2 regions of the Alkaliphilus sp. B6464 genome follow, and region 2 is predicted to be linked to the other one. Evidence: a T-box and tRNA genes for the amino acid it is inferred to sense, from the RefSeq annotation. Region 2 holds a T-box; the other holds one or more tRNA genes.
The links. A T-box is a leader RNA that pairs with one kind of tRNA and senses whether it is charged. The one in region 2 lies ahead of HYG84_RS09950 (valine--tRNA ligase), so its partner is inferred to be a tRNA-Val.
Positions count from the first base shown of each region.

Region 1 (10,886 bases), 1.1 Mb from region 2:
AGGAGAATCCTATGAAGGTAAGGTTGCTGTAGGGAACGTAATTATGAATAGGGTTAATAGTGGAAAATTTCCAAATACTATAAAGGGTGTTGTTTTTGATAAGCAAGATGGTTATACTCAATTTTCACCGGTTCTAGATGGGTCAATCTATAATACACCTAATGCAGAAAGTATTAAGGCTGCTACAGATGTATTAAATGGTGCAAGACCTGTTGGAAATGCATTGTATTTTTTAAATCCAAGGAAATCGACTAACTTTTGGATTATACAAAATAGACAATATATAAAAACCATAGGTTTACATGACTTTTATTATTAGGAAAATGCTTAAGCATTTTCCTAATTTTTTTTGTATAATTATAGTAATCTATTAATTTAAAATTAAATATAAATCTAAGGCACTATTATCTAAATATTGAATAAAATAAAAGTAATTTAGTAATGTTTCTTAGGCGATTTACAAGTTATAAAAACAGGGGGGTGGCAAGACAATGAGTTTAACTGTTGGTATTGTAGGTGGAACAGGCGCGGTAGGCAAGAAGATGATTGAAGTACTTGGAGAGAGAAGTTTAACAATAGATAAACTAAGAATTTTTGCTTCAGAAAAATCTTTGGGACAAAAAATAATATTCAATAACAAGGAAGTAACAGTTGAGTTGTTAACAGAAGAGGCTATGAAGGAGACCTTTGATTATTTACTATTTGCTGCTGGAGGAGCTATATCTGCAAAATTTGCACCTATTGCAGCCGCTGCTGGGAATATTGTAATAGATAACTCATCTTATTGGAGGATGACAGAGGGGATACCTTTGGTTGTGCCAGAAGTTAATGGTGATGTTTTAAGGGGATATAGAGGAATTATAGCCAATCCAAATTGCTCTACAACCCAAATGGTAATGGTACTTGCTCCACTTCACAAGAAGTATGGTATTAAACGAGTTGTAGTATCTACTTATCAGGCTGTATCGGGCAGTGGGTATAAAGCAATTGAAGAACTTGAAAAACAACTAGTAGATGAGAGCTATCCAAATAAAGTATACCCAAGAAAAATCGCTGCCAATTGCATTCCACATATAGATGTATTTAATGAAAATGGGTTTACAAAAGAGGAGCTTAAAATGATTTATGAAACTCATAAAATTTTAAGAGATGATACAATAGAAGTTAATCCGACGGCTGTAAGGATTCCAGTATTTTACGGCCATAGCGAGTCTATATACCTAGAGCTTAATAAAGAACCAGATATAAATGAAGTACGACAAATATTAGAAGAAGCTGAAGGCGTAGTTTTAAATGATAATCCTGATGAAAACAAATACCCTACTCCACTTGAGGCCGAAAATAGCGACTGCACATATGTGGGTCGAATTCGTAAGGATTTATTTAATTCAAAAGGATTATCCCTATGGGTGGTTGCAGATAACCTTAGAAAAGGAGCTGCTACTAATGCAATTCAAATTATAGAAACTATTGAAAATTTTAAATAAGGGGGCAATATTTATATGTTTAATGGTGCGGGAGTTGCGATTGTAACACCTTTCAATGAGGGTAAAATTGATTTTGAAGCTTTTGAAAAATTAATTGATTTTCAAATAGAAAATAATACTCAAGCCTTAATTGTACTAGGTACAACTGGAGAGGCATCTACACAAACCTATGAAGAAAGAGAAAAGCTTATTAGTACAGCCATTGAAAGGGCAGGAGGCAAAATTCCAGTTATAGTGGGTACTGGTTCAAATTCAACTCAAGTAGCTATAGAAAATACTAAACAAGCCGAAACCTTAGGGGCAGATGGCATACTGCTTGTTACTCCATATTACAATAAATGTACTCAAAAAGGTCTAATCGAACATTTTACCACAGTAGCTAATGTTACATCGCTACCAGTAATTTTATATAACGTTCCTTCGAGAACAGGTGTAAATATTGCACCGGAAACTGTATTAGCAATGAGCAAGGTTAAAAATGTAGTAGCAGTAAAAGAGGCTAGTGGGAATATTTCTCAAATATTAGAAATTAAAAGATTGGTTCCTAAAGATTTTAAAATTTATTCTGGAAATGACGATCAAGTAGTGCCTATTTTTGCCTGTGGAGGTCATGGAGTTATTTCTGTGTCATCTAATGCTATCCCTAGAGAAATGCAACATATGTGCCAGGCATTTATGGATGGAAATGTAGAAGAAGCTTTAAGAATACAACTTTTATACAAAAAATTTATAGATCTTTTATTCTGTGAAGTAAATCCAATTCCCATAAAGGCAGCTTTAAATGCTATGGGATATATTAAAAATGAGCTAAGACTTCCATTAACATCTATGGAGGAATCTAATAGAATTAAGCTAGTAGACGAGATGAAAAAATTAGGTATTATTTAAGGAGGCTTATCTATATGAATTTATTAATTTATGGTATAAGCGGACATATGGGCAGATTAATAAAAGAGCTAGCTAATAAGGATCCATTTTGGAAAGAAATTAATGGTATAGATGAAAAGACATCTAAAGACTTACTAAGTGATAATTATGATGTAGTGGTGGACTTTTCACATCCTTCAGCATTAGATGATGTATTGAAGCTTTGCGTGGAAAAAAGAATACCTTTAATAATTGGAACAACAGGATTTAGTAAGGATCAGTTAGAGCAAATAAGAGTTGCTTCTAGTGAAATTCCAATATTACAATCAACTAATATGTCTCTAGGAATGAATATATTATTTGCATTGGTGGAGCAAACAGCATCGATATTAAATGAAAAAGTGGATATTGAAGTAATAGAAGCTCATCATAATCGTAAAAAAGATTCCCCCTCTGGAAGTGCTACATCTATTGTTGAATCTATAGAAAAAGGGCTAGGAGAGGTGAGAAAGCATCAATATGGCAGGGCTGGAGAATGTCTAAGGGAAAAGGGAGAAATAGGTATACATGCAATTCGTGGAGGTAATATTGTTGGTTATCATGAAGCAAACTTTATAAATGAATTAGAAACTTTAAAAATAGTTCACGAAGCTCACAATAGATCAGTTTTTGCACAGGGAGCATTAGAAGCAGCAAAGTTTATTATAGCTAAAGAACAGGGTCTATATACAATGAAGGATGTATTAAAGTTATAGACTAAATTGATACCAAAAAATTTGAAGGGAAGGATTACAGTCCTTCCCTTTGTTAATCAAATTTATCATAGAAAATATTATTTTTAAGTATTCCTTTATCTATAAGAGCATTAACTGTGGAGTCTATCATAGGAGCACTTCCACATAAATAAGCTTCTGTACTATCTTTTCCTTCTAAATATTTGAATATAGCATCATTTACCCTACCAACATGCCCTTGCCAATTATCTTCTTCTCGTGGACGAGATAGACATGGGATAAATCTAAATCTAGGAAGTTCATTTTCAAACATTTTCATCTCATCTAACATAAATAGGTCATCTTTAGTTCTAGCTCCAAAAAAGAAGATAGTATTACGATCAATTTTCTTATGTAGCATTTCATAAAGTATACTTCTAATTGGAGCCATACCTGTACCTACAGCAACTAAAACTACATCTACTTCAGATTCCTGTAAATAAAAATCACCATAGGGACCGTTAAAAGTTACCTTATCACCTTCGGAAAGATGTTTGTGTACGTAAGTTGTTAGAATGCCGCCATCTACATAACCTATTATTAAATCTATAAAGTTTTTTTCAAAACTAGAAGAAGCAATTGAATACGCTCTGAAAACTTCTTCTGTACTATCTCCATAGGGCGGTGCTAGTAGCTGAACATACTGACCAGCTTTAAAATCGATTTCTTGTCCATCGGTAATTTTAATCCTTAAAAACTTAATAGTAGGTGTAATATCCTTGGCAATCTCTATGGCACCTTTAAATTGTTTTACATTAAATAAGTCTTCTGGAATCTGTATGCTCATATCATCCTTAACCTTTACCTGGCAGGATAGACGAACATTATTTTTCATATCACTATCTGAAAGATATGTAAGTTCTGTTGCAAGTACAGGACCAGCACCACTATCTACCTTGCACTTGCAATACCCACATGTTCCCTTGCCGCCACAGGCAGATGGAATAAAAATTTCATTAGCAATTAAGGAAGATAACAACGTATTCCCACCTTCGACTACAAGTTCTTTATCATTATTTATTACTATTTTACGTTCTCCATAGTCAGCAATGCGGACATCGGCCCAAGTTAGTATAAGGGCAAGCACTGCTGTAATTCCAGTAATTACTGCTACAGTTATTAATATATTATACATATGCTGACCCCCTACTGAATATTTACAATTCCTGAGAAACCAATAAAGGCTAAAGCCATCATTCCTGTTATTATTAAAGTGATTCCAGCTCCTTCTAAGCCTTTAGGTATTGGGGCTCTTTTTATCTTTTGTCTAATGCCAGCCATAGCTACTATAGCTAACATCCACCCAATACCCGAACCTATGCCAAAGGCAATTGACTGTAAAAGATTATAATCACGAATTACCATAAAAATAGCTACTCCTAAAATCGCACAATTTACAGTAATTAATGGTAGAAAAATTCCTAACGAATAATATAGAGTCGGTAGATAACGTTCAACTATCATTTCAACTAATTGAACAAATGCTGCAATTGTAATAATAAAAACTATAAAACGAAGATATTCAAGCCCAAATGGAACTAGTAAGTAGTGGTATATGAAATAGTTTAGAATAGTAGTACCAGTTAAAACGAAGGTTACTGCTTGACCAAGGCCTAAAGAAGTTTTAGTTTCTTTAGACACAGCAATAAAGGAACACATGCCTAAAAAGTTTGCTAATATCATGTTACTAGTAAAAATAGAAGCAAAGAATATTACTAAAGGATTAATACCTTCCATTAGTTGCCACCTCCTGCTAGAGATACTGGTTTATCTTGTTTTGATACTTGCTTATCTTGTTGTGAAACCAAATATGTATTTGCTGCCCATATTAACAGAGCAAGCATGAAGAATCCACCTGGAGGCATAATCATAGATATCCATTTAGGCCACCAATTACCCATAATAGTTATTCCAAATACACTTCCAAAGCCTAAAATTTCTCTAAAAAATGCAATAATAAGTAAAACCAAGGTATATCCCATACCAGAGGCTATTCCATCTATAAAAGATAAAAATGGTGTGTTGTTTTGTGCAAAGGACTCACAGCGGCCCATAATAATACAGTTAGTTATAATTAATCCGACATAAGGACCAAGAGCTTCACTCATGGAAGGGAAATATGCTTTTAAAACAATATCTACTATAATTACATAGGCAGATATAATCAAGGTTTGCACCATCATCCGGATATGTTTAGGTGTAGATTTTCTAAGAAAAGATACAGTTAGGCTTGAAAAAGATGTAACAAATATTACACCTAGACCCATTACTAGGGAATTCATCATAAGGTTAGTAACTGCAAGAGCAGAACAAATACCTAAAATCTGGCGAAATATGGGGTTATCGTGAACGATACCAGCAGCAAAAATTTTCTTTATTTGTTTAAACATTTTATTTCTCACCTCTCTTGCCAAGAATTACTTTTTCTATATTTTCATTAATAATATTGAGCACCGAATTTGAGGTAGCTGTAGCCCCTGAAATAGAGTCAACCTTACCTCCCATATTTGGCTTATAATTTATATAATCTCTTGATACTTCTTTGGATATAACAACTTCTCTAAATTGCTCTTTAAACCAATCTTCATCCATCCTGCCACCTAAGCCAGGAGTTTCGTTGTGGGATAAAAACTCTATACCTACAATTTTATTTAAATCTGGAGTTAAACCTATAAATCCCTCCAAGCTTCCCCATAGAGCATTTCCTTGTATGGGATAAATGTTAGCTACTAAAGAGTTATCTTTGTAGCCCTCATAGTAAATGTCGTTCTCGCTTTCCACAACTTTAAAGTGAGAGTTAAAAAGTTCGTTTATTTCTGAAGGATTTTTACCTTTGGTAGGTATATCTAAAACATAAAGTAGTGCACTTTGTTTTTTTACTTCGTTATTAGATAAAACTCTATTCTTGGTTACTTCATTAATAGTAGCGAGTACGCCTGTATATATTACAGTGACAATAATCATAAAAATAACTGGACGAAAACTAAATTTCTTCACGCAGATACCTCCTTTTTCCTAGGAGTTTTTATATATTTTACGGCTTCATCAATAATCGGAACAAATATATTCATTATTAGAACAGCGAACATTGCGCCTTCTACAAAGAGTCCAAATACTCTGATAATAGTAGTTATAATTCCTGTTAATACTCCATAAATCCATTTACCTTCTTTTGTTTTAGGTGCCGTAACAGGGTCTGTAGTCATAAACACAGATAAGAATAAAAATCCTCCAGAAAACAAGGAGAATAATGGATGCTGTGCACCTGATACATTACTTAAATATAGTATAGAGTTGAAGGTTAGAAAACCTATAATTGGCGCTAACATTAATCTCCAATCAGCTGATTTATGTCTTAAAAGAATAAATGCCCCTATTAAAATAAGTAGTCCGCTTGTTTCACCTAAAGATCCTGTAGCGTTACCTAAAAATAGTTGCTTAAAAGGTAACATAGTATTGGTTTCTCCAAAATGTATTAATGGAGATCCTTGGGAAATAGAATCTACTGCAGGAGTAATATACTTTCCAAACCCGCCAGGAAATCCACTGGATGCTACATTCCAACTAATAGTTAAAGGCTCTGGAAATGTTACATAAATAAAGGTACGTGCAGCTAGGGCAGGATTAAATACATTAAACCCAAAACCTCCAAAGACTTCTTTTGCAAAAGTAATACCAAAGACTATACCTATAATTCCCACCCATAGCGGTGTAGAGACTGGTAATGTTAATGTAAACAAAATACATGTTACAAAGACTGCTTCAGTGATTTTTTTGTTAAGACGCCTTTCGAATAAATATTCTGTTGCTACTCCAAATAAAGTAATAGTAGCCATTAAAACTAGTGTACGCCATCCAAAAAAGTAAATTGAGCCTACTATTATTGGAATTAGACTCATTATAACTTTTCGCATACCTGCTTGTTTTTGGAATGTTTTTTTATAAAACTCCCTCATTATGACTTACCTCCCTAAATTTGCAAATTTATTTTAACTATACTATTATCTACCCTACAGATATACGTTCAAAGCTATAAATGTATTACAATACCATGAAAAATAGTCTGATTTGCAAATATTGTTGCAAATTTTAAATCTAGGTGATATAATTTCAATTAATCATAAACATTAAGATTACACTTACATAGAATTTTAAAGTAATTATAGTATAAAAAATATACTAGAGGATATAGCTCAGCTGGCAGAGCGCTACGTTGACATCGTAGAGGTCGTTGGTTCAAGTCCAATTATCCTCACCAATAAAATAAATGGTAATTTACGCGAATGGTGGACAGATTTTGCATGAATATTTGATACATAACTAAAACAATTGACAATATCATAAATTATTAATAAAAGGCCTAGTTAACTCGCTGACTAGGCCTTTATTAATAATTTTAAATTACTCTATAACTATTTCTAAAGGGAGTTAGGAAATGAATAATAGGATTGATATAAAAAATGATATTAGTTCATGAAAAAATATGTTGCCTAAACTAATACTACCTTTTAAAGGAGAAAGTTTAATAAGATACTTATTGAGGATAGCATATGTTAATGATTTAGTGCCTTCTGCACTTATAAAGGAATTAACTACAAAAAATATATAATGAATTCTTAAAAACGTAAGATTTGGAATTGTTAGATATTAATCAGGTTATGTGTGGTATAATAATTAAAATACATCATTGGAGGAATTAAAATGAGCAAATACGAAAACGCGATGAAACTTATGGAAGAACGCTGCGGAAACAGTAGTAAAGACAACCTTATCGCACTTGCAACCATAGCATTGTCCGCGAACGCTGCTGGCAATCCTCGCCCTTCTGTCCGTATGGTTGATGCCTATTATGAGGACGGTATGTTCTATGTTTCTACGGACGCAAAGAAAAGCAAAATGTTGGAAATTGAGAAGAACAACGAAGTTGCCATTGGCGGGTTAGACTGGTTCGTTGCGAATGGCACGGCTGAAAATCTCGGTTGGGCCAAGGACGAGAAAAATTCGGAAATCAGAGCGAAAATGAAAAAAATCTTCGAATGGTTCGATGACCACGGTGACGAGGACAGCCCAAGTTCAATCGTTTTGCGTATCACCCTTACAAACGGAACGATAATCGACAACGACCAAAAATACGGCGAGTGGAAATATGAAGTTGATTTTGTAAATAAGACGGCGAAGTAAAAAGCGCACCGAATAAGCATTTGACTGTCTATCCCATCACAATGCCGCATACCGTAATGATGGGAATTTTGAACAGCAAAGCCGACAGGCGACCCCATAAATACAGGGCAAATTCAAGCCCTGTATTATTTTTTTGTAAAATTGGACAAAGAACTAAAGGTGCAAGGAAATGGCCTGGAAGTCTTTGGTAGGTAATATAAACATGTGATAATATAGAGGTGGTTCATATAGCTAGCCGAGATTGATAAAATATTAACTTTTTTATTGCACATACCATAAATTCTGCTATAATAAAATTTGGGCATTGGGTATAGACAATAAAGGAGGACTTAATTAATGTTAATGAACAAATTGTTCAGAAGTAAAAAAGTATTATTAGGTATGACATTAGCAATGAGTGTAGGAGTTTTATCAGGATGTGGGACAAAGGCTCCTGTAGTAACGCCTGAACCACAACAACCTGCTCAAATAGAACATACTACAGATGTAGTAGTAGTTGGTTCAGGTGGAGCAGGATTAGCCGCTGCACTAGAAGTTCGTAACGCAGGAAAAGAAGTGATAATCCTTGAGCAAATGGTTATTGTAGGAGGAAACACTTTAAGAGCAACTGGTGGATTAAACGCAGCGGGAACGAGTGTTCAAGCTGAATTGGAAATCGAAGATGATGCAACAGTTCACTTTGAAGATACGATGAAAGGTGGTTACGAAAAGAATATAGAGTCTTTAGTAACTACTATGACAAGTAAAGCGGCAGATGCTATAGATTGGTTATTAGAGCTTGGTGGAGACTTTACCGACGTAGGTAGATTAGCAGGAGCAACTAACAATAGAGCACATAGACCTGCAGGTGGAGCGCCAGTTGGACCAGAAGTCGTTAAAACATTAAAAACTGCTTTAGAAAACACTGGAATGAAAGTTATGACTGAAACAAAAGCAACAGAAATTTTAACAAATGAAGGTGTTGTAGCTGGGGTAATAGCTGAAGATAAAGATGGAAACGAACTTACGATTAAAGCAAATGCAGTAATTCTTGCAACAGGTGGATTTGGAGCAAACCCTGAAATATTAGTATCACTTAACCCTGATTTAGAAGGTTTTGTAACAACAAATCATGCAGGAGCAGATGGAAGTGGAATTAAAATGGCACAAGAAATTGGTGCAGGAGTAATTCAACTAGAAGAAATTCAAACTCATCCTACAGCAGTTCCAAGCAATGGATATATGATTACAGAAGCAGTTAGAGGTAACGGAGCAATCGTAGTAAATAGAGAAGGTAATAGATTTGTAGGAGAACTTGAAACAAGAGACGTTGTTTCAAAAGCTATATTAGAACAAGAAGGTCAATCAGCTTACTTAGTATTTGACCAAGGAATTACTGATAGTTTAAGTGCAATTGCAGGATATATAAAGCAAGGTATCGTAACAGAAGCTGATACACCTGAAGGATTAGCAGAAGCATTAAATATGCCAGTGGAAAACTTGGTAGCAACGGTAGAAAAATATAATGGATTCCAAGCATCTGGTAAAGATGCAGACTTCGGAAGAGCAGATATGCCAAGAGCATTAGAAACTTCTAAATTCTATGCAATCGAAATCGCACCAGCAGTACACCATACAATGGGTGGATTAGCAATAAACGAAAATGCTGAAGTATTAAATGAAGATGGAGAAATCATCAAAGGTTTATTCGCAGCAGGAGAAGTTACAGGAGGAGTACACGGTGGAAATAGACTAGGTGGAAACGCTTTAGCTGACATCGTAGTATTTGGTAGAATAGCAGGACAGAATGCAGCAAAATAATCAAATAAGCTAAAAGAGGCCGTCTCAAAGGTGATTTATCATATCACTGAAATGAGATAGCCTCTCTTTTATTTGGCTCTTTATCAACTGCTATAGGTGAAGAAAAATGAAACAAAACTTTTAAATTAAAGAGTAAAATATAACCTACTGGGCTAGGAGCATGTGAAGTATTAGGAAGAAAACAAACAGCAATGGTTGTCGGAAAATTATTTTTTCTAAAACTATTGCTGTTTGTCTGTTCTAGCATATTAAAAAAATCTAACAATAGATATATAGGAAGTAGTAATTCAAAAATTTTTGGAAATAATATAAAAGCATAAAACATAAATAATTTACAGAATAATATTAATCTTGGATTGAATAAAGATAATAGATAATATATAATGGAAATTAATAGGTGTGGAAGAGCTGCCTATTAAAGGAAATCATTATTTATTAATCATTTTAAAACAATTGAAATGGAGGAGAAAGAATGAAGAAGCTAGGATTGTTACCAAGATTACTGATCGGAATTATATTAGGTATAATTATTGGTACCACTAAAATTGAATTTTTAACTAGACTACTTGTGACATTTAGTGGCATCTTTGGACAGTTTTTAGGTTATATAATTCCACTATTAATTATTGCCTTTGTTGCACCTGGTATTGCGGAGCTAGGGGATAAAGCGGGAAAACTGTTAGGAATTACCGCAGGGTTAGCCTATATATCGACTATCATAGCAGGTACTGCAGCATATTTTGTGGCAAGTAATGTACTACCTATGCTTATTCCAAGT
Region 1 covers NZ_CP058557.1:3,099,493-3,110,378, reverse strand. Annotated here, with positions in the region: gene HYG84_RS15800 (cell wall hydrolase) at 1-319, shown strand, start outside; gene HYG84_RS15795 (aspartate-semialdehyde dehydrogenase) at 492-1,487, shown strand; gene dapA (4-hydroxy-tetrahydrodipicolinate synthase) at 1,503-2,375, shown strand; gene dapB (4-hydroxy-tetrahydrodipicolinate reductase) at 2,390-3,109, shown strand; gene HYG84_RS15780 (NADH:ubiquinone reductase (Na(+)-transporting) subunit F) at 3,162-4,262, opposite strand; gene HYG84_RS15775 (NADH:ubiquinone reductase (Na(+)-transporting) subunit E) at 4,274-4,864, opposite strand; gene rsxE (electron transport complex subunit RsxE) at 4,864-5,517, opposite strand; gene HYG84_RS15765 (FMN-binding protein) at 5,519-6,124, opposite strand; gene HYG84_RS15760 (RnfABCDGE type electron transport complex subunit D) at 6,121-7,083, opposite strand; tRNA gene HYG84_RS15755 (tRNA-Val) at 7,310-7,385, shown strand; gene HYG84_RS15750 (pyridoxamine 5'-phosphate oxidase family protein) at 7,829-8,308, shown strand; gene HYG84_RS15745 (flavocytochrome c) at 8,645-10,108, shown strand; gene HYG84_RS15740 (dicarboxylate/amino acid:cation symporter) at 10,581-10,886, shown strand, end outside.
Region 1: it encodes a tRNA-Val, which carries the amino acid that the T-box ahead of HYG84_RS09950 (valine--tRNA ligase) is inferred to sense. The anticodon was not compared.

Region 2 (10,886 bases):
CTTGTAGCAATAATCTTACTCATTAAAGGTATAAGATCCTTAAGCACTCCTTCCACATCCTTGTCTTGAAGCATTCCTATAACAAAAGTAATTTTATAATCTTTTAGTAAAGCCCCTATACTTTTTCTAAGCGCTTCTGCACCATGTAGATTATGTGCTCCATCAATAATTACTACCGGATCTCTTTGTAAAACTTCGAAGCGACCTGGCCATTTTGCATTATAAAGCCCACCTAATACTGCTTCATCGCTAATATTAATATTTCTATACTTACGCAAAACTTCAACTGCACCAATAGCTGTGCAAGCATTATATATTTGGTGGATTCCAACTAATTGTATTTTTATATTATCATAAACATTACCTAATATATTTACTGAAAAAACTTGTTCTTCTATAGTACTTTTATGTATGGTTAACTCGTTAAAGCTTGTTACGAAAAGTTTACTATTTCTTTCCGCGCATAAATTTCTAAATACATCTATAACTTCCGCTTCCTGAGGATAAGATAATACCAAGCTATTTTCTTTAATTATACCGCCTTTTTCATATGCAATTTTATCTAGTGTATCTCCTAAATATTCTGTATGATCCAGTCCAATAGGTGTAATTACAGATAGAAGTGGATCTTCTACAACATTAGTCGCATCCAATCTGCCACCAAGCCCTACTTCTAATACAAGAAAATCTATATTTTCCTTAGCATAATAGTAAAATGCTATAGCTGTTACAACCTCAAACTCCGTAGGATGATTTTTCCCTTCATTAACCATTCCTTCTATTTTCTCTTTAACAATAGCAGTTATATTAGCCAGTTTATCCTTCGGAATATTTTCACCATTTATCCTCATTCTTTCGGTAAATTCCTCAAGGTATGGTGAGGTATATAGTCCAACACGATATCCTGCTTCTTTTAATATGCTGTGTATATATGAAGAGGTCGATCCTTTGCCATTTGTCCCTGCTACATGTATAATTTTTAGTTTTTTATGTGGATCACCCAATAGGCTTAATAAATACTTTATATTTTCTAAACCTAATTTGCTACCAAATTTATAAGTTCCATGAATGTAATCCAAGGCTTCCTGATAATTCATTTTTCCACTCCATTCTAAATGTTATAATATTTAGTCTTTTAATTATAATATCAAAGTTTGGATATATATTAAATCTTATTTTTTATTAAGTAAAAATAGCCTACATTAAATGCAGGCTACTGTTTATATTGTTTATCCTCTATTTTTTAGTGATTCTAATCTTTCTAACACACTGTTTAGCATTTGCTCATACTTTGCCTGTTTCTGCTTTTCTTCCTCTATTAAATGAGCTGGCGCCTTACTAACAAATCCTTCGTTAGAAAGTTTACCTACTACTCTTTTAATTTCTCCCTCTAGTTTTGACTTTTCCTTTTCTAATCTTTCAATTTCCTTTTCAAAGTCAATTAAGTCATCTAAAGGTAAAAACAGCTCGGCTCCTTGAATAACTGTAGATACAGCATCAGAAGGTATTTGATCTTTACTTTTTGCCAACTCAATTTCTGAAACACTTGCTAAAGTCCTAAAATATTCCTCGTTGTCTAATATTGTTTTAGCAATTTCATCCTTTGTAGTTAGAGCAATAAGCTTTGCTTTTCTTGAAGGGATAACATTCATCTCTGCTCTAACATTACGAATGCTTTTAATTGCATTCATGATTAATTCCATTTGCTCTTCTGCTAAACTGCATATTTCATTTTCTTTGTACTTAGGCCACTCTGCTACAATTACACTATCTTTCACAGTAGGTAAATTTTGCCATATCTCTTCTGTTATAAATGGCATAAACGGATGTAACAGTTTTAAAATATTCTCTAATATATAAGTTAGAGTATATTGTGCTGCTCTTTTCTTATTAATGTCTTCGCCATAAAGTCTTGGCTTTACTAACTCGATATACCAGTCACAATACTCATTCCATATAAAATCATAAAGTTTTTGTACAGCAAGACCTAACTCAAATTTATCCATGTTTTCTGTTATTTCTCTGGATACTTTATTAAGTCTAGAAATTATCCATCTATCTACTACAGTAAGTTCAGCCTCTACACTGTCCTTATCAATATAATCAACATCTAAGTTCATTAATACAAATCTTGTAGCATTCCATAGCTTATTTGCAAAATTTCGACTAGATTCTAATTTTTCCATATGGAATCGCATGTCATTTCCCGGGGAATTTCCCGTAACTAAAGTAAATCTTAATGCATCTGCTCCATATTGATCTATAATTTCAAGGGGATCAATACCATTCCCTAAGGATTTGCTCATTTTTCTACCTTCTGCATCTCTTACAAGTCCATGAATAAATACATGTTTAAATGGTATCTCATTCATAAACTCTAGTCCTGAAAAAGCCATACGAACTACCCAGAAGAAAATAATATCATATCCTGTTACTAATACATCTGTTGGGTAGAAATATTCAAGTTCCTTAGTTGCCTCTGGCCAACCTAATGTGGAAAATGGCCATAGAGCTGAGCTAAACCAAGTATCTAATACATCCTCATCCTGTTTAAAGTTATTTGAATTACATTTTTCACAAGTAGTTGGTGCTTCCTTTGAAACAACTAGGTGTCCACAATCAGAACAATAATAAGCTGGAATACGATGACCCCACCATAATTGTCTAGAAATACACCAGTCTCTAATATTTTCTAACCAATGTAGATAGGTTTTAGAGAAACGATCTGGAACAAATTTAATTCTTCCATCCTTAACAGCTTCAATAGCTGGTGCTGCAAGAGGTTCCATTTTTACAAACCATTGATCTGATGTTAAAGGTTCTACTACTGTATCACATCTATAGCATTGGCCTACATTATGGCTATGCTCCTTAATTTTAACTAACAATCCTTGTTCCTCTAAATCCTTTACAATAGCCTTCCTTGCCTCGTATCTTGACATACCTGCATATTTGCCACCCTTTGCATTTATTGTAGCATCATCATTCATAACAATAATTTGAGGAAGATTATGTCTTAGTCCTACTTCAAAGTCGTTAGGATCATGGGCTGGAGTAATTTTTACAGCTCCTGTTCCAAATTTAGGATCTACATATTCATCGGCTACTATGATAATTTCTCTATTAACTAGAGGTAAAATTGCATATTTACCAATTAAGTGCTTATATCTTTCATCTTCTGGATGTACTGCAATAGCTGTATCACCAAGCATAGTTTCTGGTCTTGTTGTTGCAATTTCTATTACTTCATCACTATCCTTAATTGGATAGTTTATATGCCAAAAATGTCCTGCCTTCTCATCATGTTCAACTTCTACATCTGAAAGAGAAGTTTTACACTCTGGACACCAATTAATAATACGATTTCCTCTATATATTAATCCCTTTTCATATAATTTAACAAATACCTCTGTTACTGCATTACTAAGTCCTTCATCTAATGTAAATCGTTCTCTAGACCAGTCACAAGAGTCCCCTAATTTTTTCATTTGATCTACTATTCTTCCCCCATACTCCTCTTTCCACTTCCAGGCTCTTTCTAAAAATCCTTCTCTACCTACATCCAGCTTACTTAGTCCTTCTTCTTCCTTAATACTTTCAACTACCTTTACCTCTGTTGCTATACTTGCATGGTCTGTGCCTGGCTGCCATAATGCTTCATAACCCTGCATCCTTTTCCAACGAATTAAAATATCTTGAAGTGTATGATCTAGTGCATGACCCATATGGAGTTGTCCTGTTATGTTTGGTGGCGGCAGAACAATGCTGAATGGTTGTTTTTCTGGATCTACTTTTGCTTTAAAATAATTAGCATCCATCCAATGTTTATAAATACGTTCTTCAAACGCCTGAGGATTATAATTCTTTTCTAAATTATTTTCCATTACCTATTCCTCCTTCAAATTTTATATTTTCTTAAATAAAAAAATCCTCCGTCCAAAATAAGGACGAAGGATATATTCGCGGTACCACCTTAATTTCTATTTACAAAAAATAATGTAAATAGACACTTAAATAAATATAACGGTTTACCCGTCTACACCTACTCTATTCAGCGTAGAAACTCAGAAGCTACCTTCAATAGCCTTTGCCCTAAAAAACCTTTCAGCCTATGGGTTTTTATCTCTTAAGGGTGTACTATTTACTCCTCTTCATCATTGTTGATTACTTAATAAAATTTAATATTATTATAACCATTTAACAGGATTTGTCAATAGGTTTCTCAAATTTATTTTTTATTATATAACATAATCTTTAAATAACATCACCATAATTATATTATAATACTAATTTTTACTCAGGTGTTCCAGAGATTGGCGGTTTTTTTATTTCCTGTATTCCTAAGAGTGCATATCTTACAAATGCATATAAAGTAAGTAATGCTGCAATTATAATCAAGGCTTTACCATATATAAAATCAAAAGCTATAGCTAAAATAGCGATATAAAAAACTATAGTGGCTATCTTTCCATAGGAATTTGCTGGGACTACTAATTTATCTTTCTTAGTATATAGAACAATTCCTCCCAGTATCATAGAAATCTCCTTTATTCCATATATGCTTATAACCCATATTGGTATAAACTGCTTTAATGTAAAGCAGATAAGTACTGTTAGCTGCATTAATTTATCTGCTAATGGATCCATAGCTTGTCCCCACTTAGTTATAACATCATATTTTCTTGCAATATATCCATCTAAAACATCTGTAATTCCTGCAAGAATAAAGATTATAACAGAATATAATAAGCTTTTTTCTAAAGGTGAAAAAAATACTCCTACAAATAATGGTATAAGCATAAAACGCACGGTAGTCAATATGTTTGGTAAGTTCATTAATACACCTCGTCTCAGAGCAATTTTTGTGACTATGTACCATACAATATAAATAATACCATATTTTATTAAATTTGCAAAACTTATACCAGAAATTATTTGATTTAAGCTTTATACTATTTTACTGCCTTAATAGAATATATTCTATCTAAATATCCAACTAAATCCATTATCATTTCTTCATAGGTTCTATTAAATACATCCCATTCTCTTTTATAATTAGCATAAATTAGTCTCTTTGTATAGTTTGACATAGGTATATCCTTATATAAACATAATCTAGATACTCTACCTTTACCTATTTCTAAATTTTCGGGATTTATTCCAAATTCTACTTCATCCTTATGAACTAATGCAAACCAGCTAAAATTATCAATTTCTCCTTTTATATAACCATATCTACTTTTAGTTCCATAATTAACCTTTATATTGAACAATCTAATCCCCCCTCTAGTCCGCTATACTAAGATTTTATGCCAGTTTTTTCATTCTTATTCATTTGATAGCAAACAGTCGTAAAACCCCTTCTAAACGACTATCTTTGTTTATCAATGAAGTAACACAAATTTTACATAAGAATATAATAGATTACATAGTTTTCTATTTTTAAGCTGGAGGGGATTAAATTGATACACAAAAAGTATCTTAGCTTTCTAATTGTTTTGCTAATGATTACTACCATGATCTTATCAGGATGCAGTGGTAAGACAAAACTTACTAAAATACAAGTAATGGAAGTAACCCATTCCGTATTTTATGCACCCCATTATATCGCAGTTACTGAAGGGTTCTTTGAAGAAGAAGGGTTAAAGGTCGAGATTATAGATGGTAAAGGTGCTGATAAGACCATGGCAGCTCTATTAAGTAATCAAGTGGAAATTGGCTTTATGGGTCCTGAAGCTTCAATCTATGTTTATAATCAAGGTAAAGAGGATTACGCTATTAACTTTGCCCAACTAACTCAACGTGATGGCTCATTTATAGTGGCTAGAGAGCCAAACCCTAATTTTAAATTAGAAGATCTTAGAGGAAAAGAACTACTTGGTGGACGTAAGGGCGGAATGCCTAACATGACATTAGAGTATGTTTTAAAGAAAAATGGCTTAGTACCTGGTAAAGACTTAAATGTACGTACCGACATTCAGTTCGATGTAATGGCTGGTGCCTTTGCTGGTGGAGAAGGGGATTACACAACACTCTTCGAGCCAGTAGCATCTTTGATGGAAAAAGAAGGTAAAGGATTTGTAGTTGCTTCAGTCGGAGAAGAAAGTGGATATATTCCTTATACAGCATACAGTGCCAAAAAGAGCTATATAGAAAAGAATCCTGATATAATACAAAAGTTTAGTAATGCAATATATAAAGGGACGCTATGGGTTGAAAGTCATAGTGCGGAAGAGATAGCAAAGTCGCTACAACCCCACTTTCCAGATGCTGATTTAGATGTATTGGCCAATGTAGCAGACAGATACCGTTCTATAGGCGCTTGGGCTCCAGATCTTATAATGACAGAAGAAGGTCTGAATAGGCTTCAAGATGTCATGACAGAAGCGGGAGAGCTAAACCAGCGAGTGCCATACGATAAAGTTGTTACTACAAAATTTGCAGAAGAGGCAATGAAAAATAAATAGTATTATACTAAAACCCACTAATTTAAACATCAGTGGGTTCTTTATATGAGAATGTGATTATTATATTACTTAAATCTTTAACTTTTATAACGTTAGTTTCTTCTTCATTAAGTACAATCTCACTTTTGGAATAATAGCCATTTGCATCCTTTGTTACTATAATCATGTGTTCTATATCATTATAAATTACCGGAGCGATATTACTTTAAAGAAAATAAATTTTCAATTATCTAATATAATCATTTTTGTTTATCTTTATTTTGAAGTATTTTTGTAAAAATCCAAATGTAAATGTGATATAAAATAACAAATACAAATGCGACTTCAACTCTCCTTAAGCTAGGAAATCGAGCCATAAATATTGAGTATATAAAAAAAGAACATGCAGTTATTAATTTTGAGATGAATTTAGATTTGAATTTAAAGATATTTTTTGAATTATCCCAAACTACTATTTTTTCATATAGATAAGGGAATTTTTTTTGTATAATAGCACTTATTAGAATTAAAAAACCAATTATTATAAATACTTTAATTGTACTCTCATTATAAGTCATATAACTTTTGTCAACTCCCTTCTAATCAAATTTTAATGTAGTTCATACTCGCAATAATATCATATGTAATATATGGATTCAAGTATACCTAAAAGCATAAAATACAGGTGTTGAGTTTCTTATATAAAAAGGCAGAGAAGGCACATCATAAAGATGCGCCTTTTAAATATAATACACTATATACATTAAGTTATTTTATACTTTGACTAATAGCGAATCACTTCTGCAATCCTTTCAGAAGTAGTTTCGGAGTTTACTAAACTTACAGTAGCCCTTGATGTATCTTCCCAAGGCTCTACAGCATAGAATCGGCCATAAGTTGAATCAATTACTTTTATATAAACTCCTGGGTAAGTATCTGAATAATCCATGATTTGATCAATAATACTTTGTTTATACAATGTATATACCCCTGCATAAATACCGGTATAAACACTTGTTAAGCCTAATATTAGCGTAAGTACGCTCTTTACAGATGAATCTCTAAGTCCTCTTGCAAATTCACGAGCTTTTGCTCCTTTTAAGAATGTATGAGCTGTTTCTTGACCATATCTTTGAGCACTTAATTGTGTAATTATAGTTATGCCATCTGAACGACTTGGTATTGAATAAGTTACCATTACATTTCCTCCTTTAGTTTTTTTATTTTTTTAAGACTTTCTCTGTTGGCCAACTTGTTTCGTCTTACACTATATAAAAAGAAATTTAAGTCAAGATAATCAACCACTTTTTAAAATTAATTTTAAAAAAGTGGTGTAGAAGGTTTAACTGGATTAAAATAGGCAATCGCCACAGCGTATACTAAGGCACTAATTCAAAGATGCTTTATCTATCCAGTAAAAATATCATAAAAAAATGAACCCAGCATCATAGAAACTAGGTCCAATACATCAATCAACTTATTATTATGTTCGAAGAACGGATAGTGCCTCATATCTAGAAAAGATGATGCATTACCTCCTAGAGAAACTTAGCGACTAAACCATAACGGGTGATGAACAGCCTATGCTACTTGGGTTAAAGGCATACTATCCGATGATAAAAATCGTTGCCAAAATTATTTACACTCTCTTAATCTTTTAAATTAATATTATGCTTCCATTTGTCTCATAACTTTTAATATTACATGGTCTGTAACGTTCATTCCTTCCTCCGATAATATACCTAGATTTCTAATAGTATCCTCAGCGGTATTTGCTATCATTCCATTTTTATTAGGAACAACTTGATCATTTAAAGCCAATAATGCTGATTGAATTGCTGCCGATGCAGAAGTTGCAAGTTTTAATGCACAACCTACTTTAGCACCATCACAAATCATACCACTTATATTTGCTAGCATATTTTTAACTACAGCATCTATTTGTTGTTCTTTAGCTCCCATTAACCATGCTATAGCCACACTTGCTCCCGTTGCAGCAGCTACTCCACAACCACATAAAGCTGATAATCTACCTATATAGTGCTTAATATAACTATTTAAAATATGACTAATAGCTATAGCTCTAGCTAATTTTTCGTTATCAACAGAGAATTTTTTATGATAAGCTAAAATAGGCAAAATAGCAGTTAAACCATTATTTCCACTTCCGTTGCTACTCATAACTGGCATATTAATACCAGACATCCTAGCATCAGCTCCTGCTGCCGTTAACATCATAGCTCTATTCATTAAATCATCAGCTAAAATTCCTTTTTGTACATTTTCGTAGATTGTTAATCCTACTGACATACCAGACTTTTTACTTAGTCCAGCCATTGCTATTTTCTCATTCATTTCTAAACCTTCTAACATGAAACTAAGCTTTTCATAATCTATCCTTTCAATTTCACTTATAATATCTTTTATATTTAATTCATATAAAGGATTTATTGATTTTATATTTTCATTATTAGTTTGTATTTTATTTAATATTATTTTTTTGTCTGTTTCTAGATAAACAAATTCATTATGTTTGTTCTGTATAATTACGATAGAATATCCTTTTTCAGTATACAATTTTACTTCTATATATATTTTTTCTGTTGTATCTTTAATATTTATAGAAATTCTATCGCTTTCGATCAATTTATTTGCCAATTCTATTTCCTTATCAGTAATCCCTTCTAGTACTTCGAGGCCCTTTTCACTCCGTCCACCCATTGCCCCTAGTGCTGACGCAATGGGTAATCCTACTTCATTAGTATTAGGTATTCCTACAGCTAATCCATTTTTATAAATATTTGGACTAAGCCAAATATCTAAACTTAATATTTCTTGATGATTAACTAACTCCATAGCCTTTGCGCATGCTAAAGCTACAGCTACTGGATCTGTACATCCCATTGCTGGTACTACTTCCTCTTTTAATGTTCTTAATATCAATTCTTCTAATTGCATGCTAATCGACCTCCTCTTAAGTCTATATTTCACTATATAGATTTAAAAAGCAATTACCATGCCAACATAAAATCATTGAAAAATAGCCATCATTTTAATACTTTTTCTCAAAATGATAATAGTTTTATAAAAGCAGTCTCAAAATGATATTTCGTATCATTTTGAGACTGCTTTTGTTTATATTATCTTTATTTCGTATTCTTTTATCTTTCTATATAAGGTCGCCCTACTTATACCCAATGCCTTTGCTGCACAGTTAATAGACTGATTTCTATTTTGAAAATATAGAAGTGCCTTTTCAATTTCTTTTTTTTCTAATTCTTTAATAGGAGTTATGCCTTCAAAACAACTCTTATCTCGCATCCTATTCTTTCTTATTAGCCTATTAGGCAAGTCTTTTTCTTCTATAATATTAGTAGTACACATATTAACAGCATATTCTATAGTATTTTCTAGCTCTCTTACATTTCCTGGCCACTCATAATTCATAAAAATATTAAATACATTTTCATCAACTTGATTAATGTGTTTTCCTAACTTATCATTGCATTTTCCCAATAAATATTCGACCAATATAAATATGTCGTCCAATCTATATCTAAGAGGTGGAATATTAATAGGTATAACATTAATTCTATAAAATAAATCTTGTCTAAATTCTCCGTCTAAAACCTTTTTTTCTAAATCCTTATTAGTTGCCGCGATTATTCTTACATCTATTGGTATAAGTTCCTTGCCCCCTACCTTTTCTATTACATGGTCTTGTAGTACCCTTAAAAGCTTAGTTTGTAAATGTAGGGGCATATCTCCTATCTCATCAAGAAAAATAGTTCCTTTATTGGCCAATTCAAATTTCCCGGCCTTACCTCCTCTTATAGCACCTGTAAATGCTCCTTCCTCATATCCAAAAAGTTCACTTTCCAAAAGTTGTTCTGGAATTGCAGCACAATTTATAGCAATAAATGGCCCATTATTCTGATAACTATGTAGATGTATTGCTCTTGCAAATAACTCTTTTCCAGTTCCGCTCTCGCCCTGAATTAATATAGTAGAAGTTGATCTTGCAGCTCTTTCTGCCTTAATCTTTACATTTTTAAATGAGATACTATTCCCTATAATATCCTCAAAGTTAGTCATAATATTTCCAGTAGTAATGTCGTTTACAATGTTTAATACTTCAGAAAGATTACTAAAGGTAAACAAGAAACCAAAAGTTTTATTTTCTAGGCTAATAATATTAGCATCAAAAACACCTCTAAACCGATGCTTAGCTCTATTATATATAAATTCAATATTCTTTACTCCTGCACATTCATTTACCAGTAATGTAAAATCAAAATCTCCAATAAAATCACGAATATTCATTTTATCAGCAATATTTTCATCAATTTTAAATAATTCAATTGCCTTTTTATTATAACGCAGTACCTGACCAATATTGTCAACAGCAATAATTCCTTTATCTACAGAATTTAGTACAAT
Region 2 covers NZ_CP058557.1:2,048,377-2,059,262, reverse strand. Annotated here, with positions in the region: gene HYG84_RS09955 (bifunctional folylpolyglutamate synthase/dihydrofolate synthase) at 1-1,097, opposite strand, end outside; gene HYG84_RS09950 (valine--tRNA ligase) at 1,230-3,884, opposite strand; T-box leader at 3,941-4,167, opposite strand; gene pgsA (CDP-diacylglycerol--glycerol-3-phosphate 3-phosphatidyltransferase) at 4,294-4,836, opposite strand; gene HYG84_RS09940 (hypothetical protein) at 4,953-5,273, opposite strand; gene HYG84_RS09935 (ABC transporter substrate-binding protein) at 5,463-6,467, shown strand; gene HYG84_RS09930 (hypothetical protein) at 7,231-7,644, opposite strand; gene HYG84_RS09925 (L-cysteine desulfidase family protein) at 8,115-9,404, opposite strand; gene HYG84_RS09920 (sigma-54-dependent Fis family transcriptional regulator) at 9,582-10,886, opposite strand, start outside.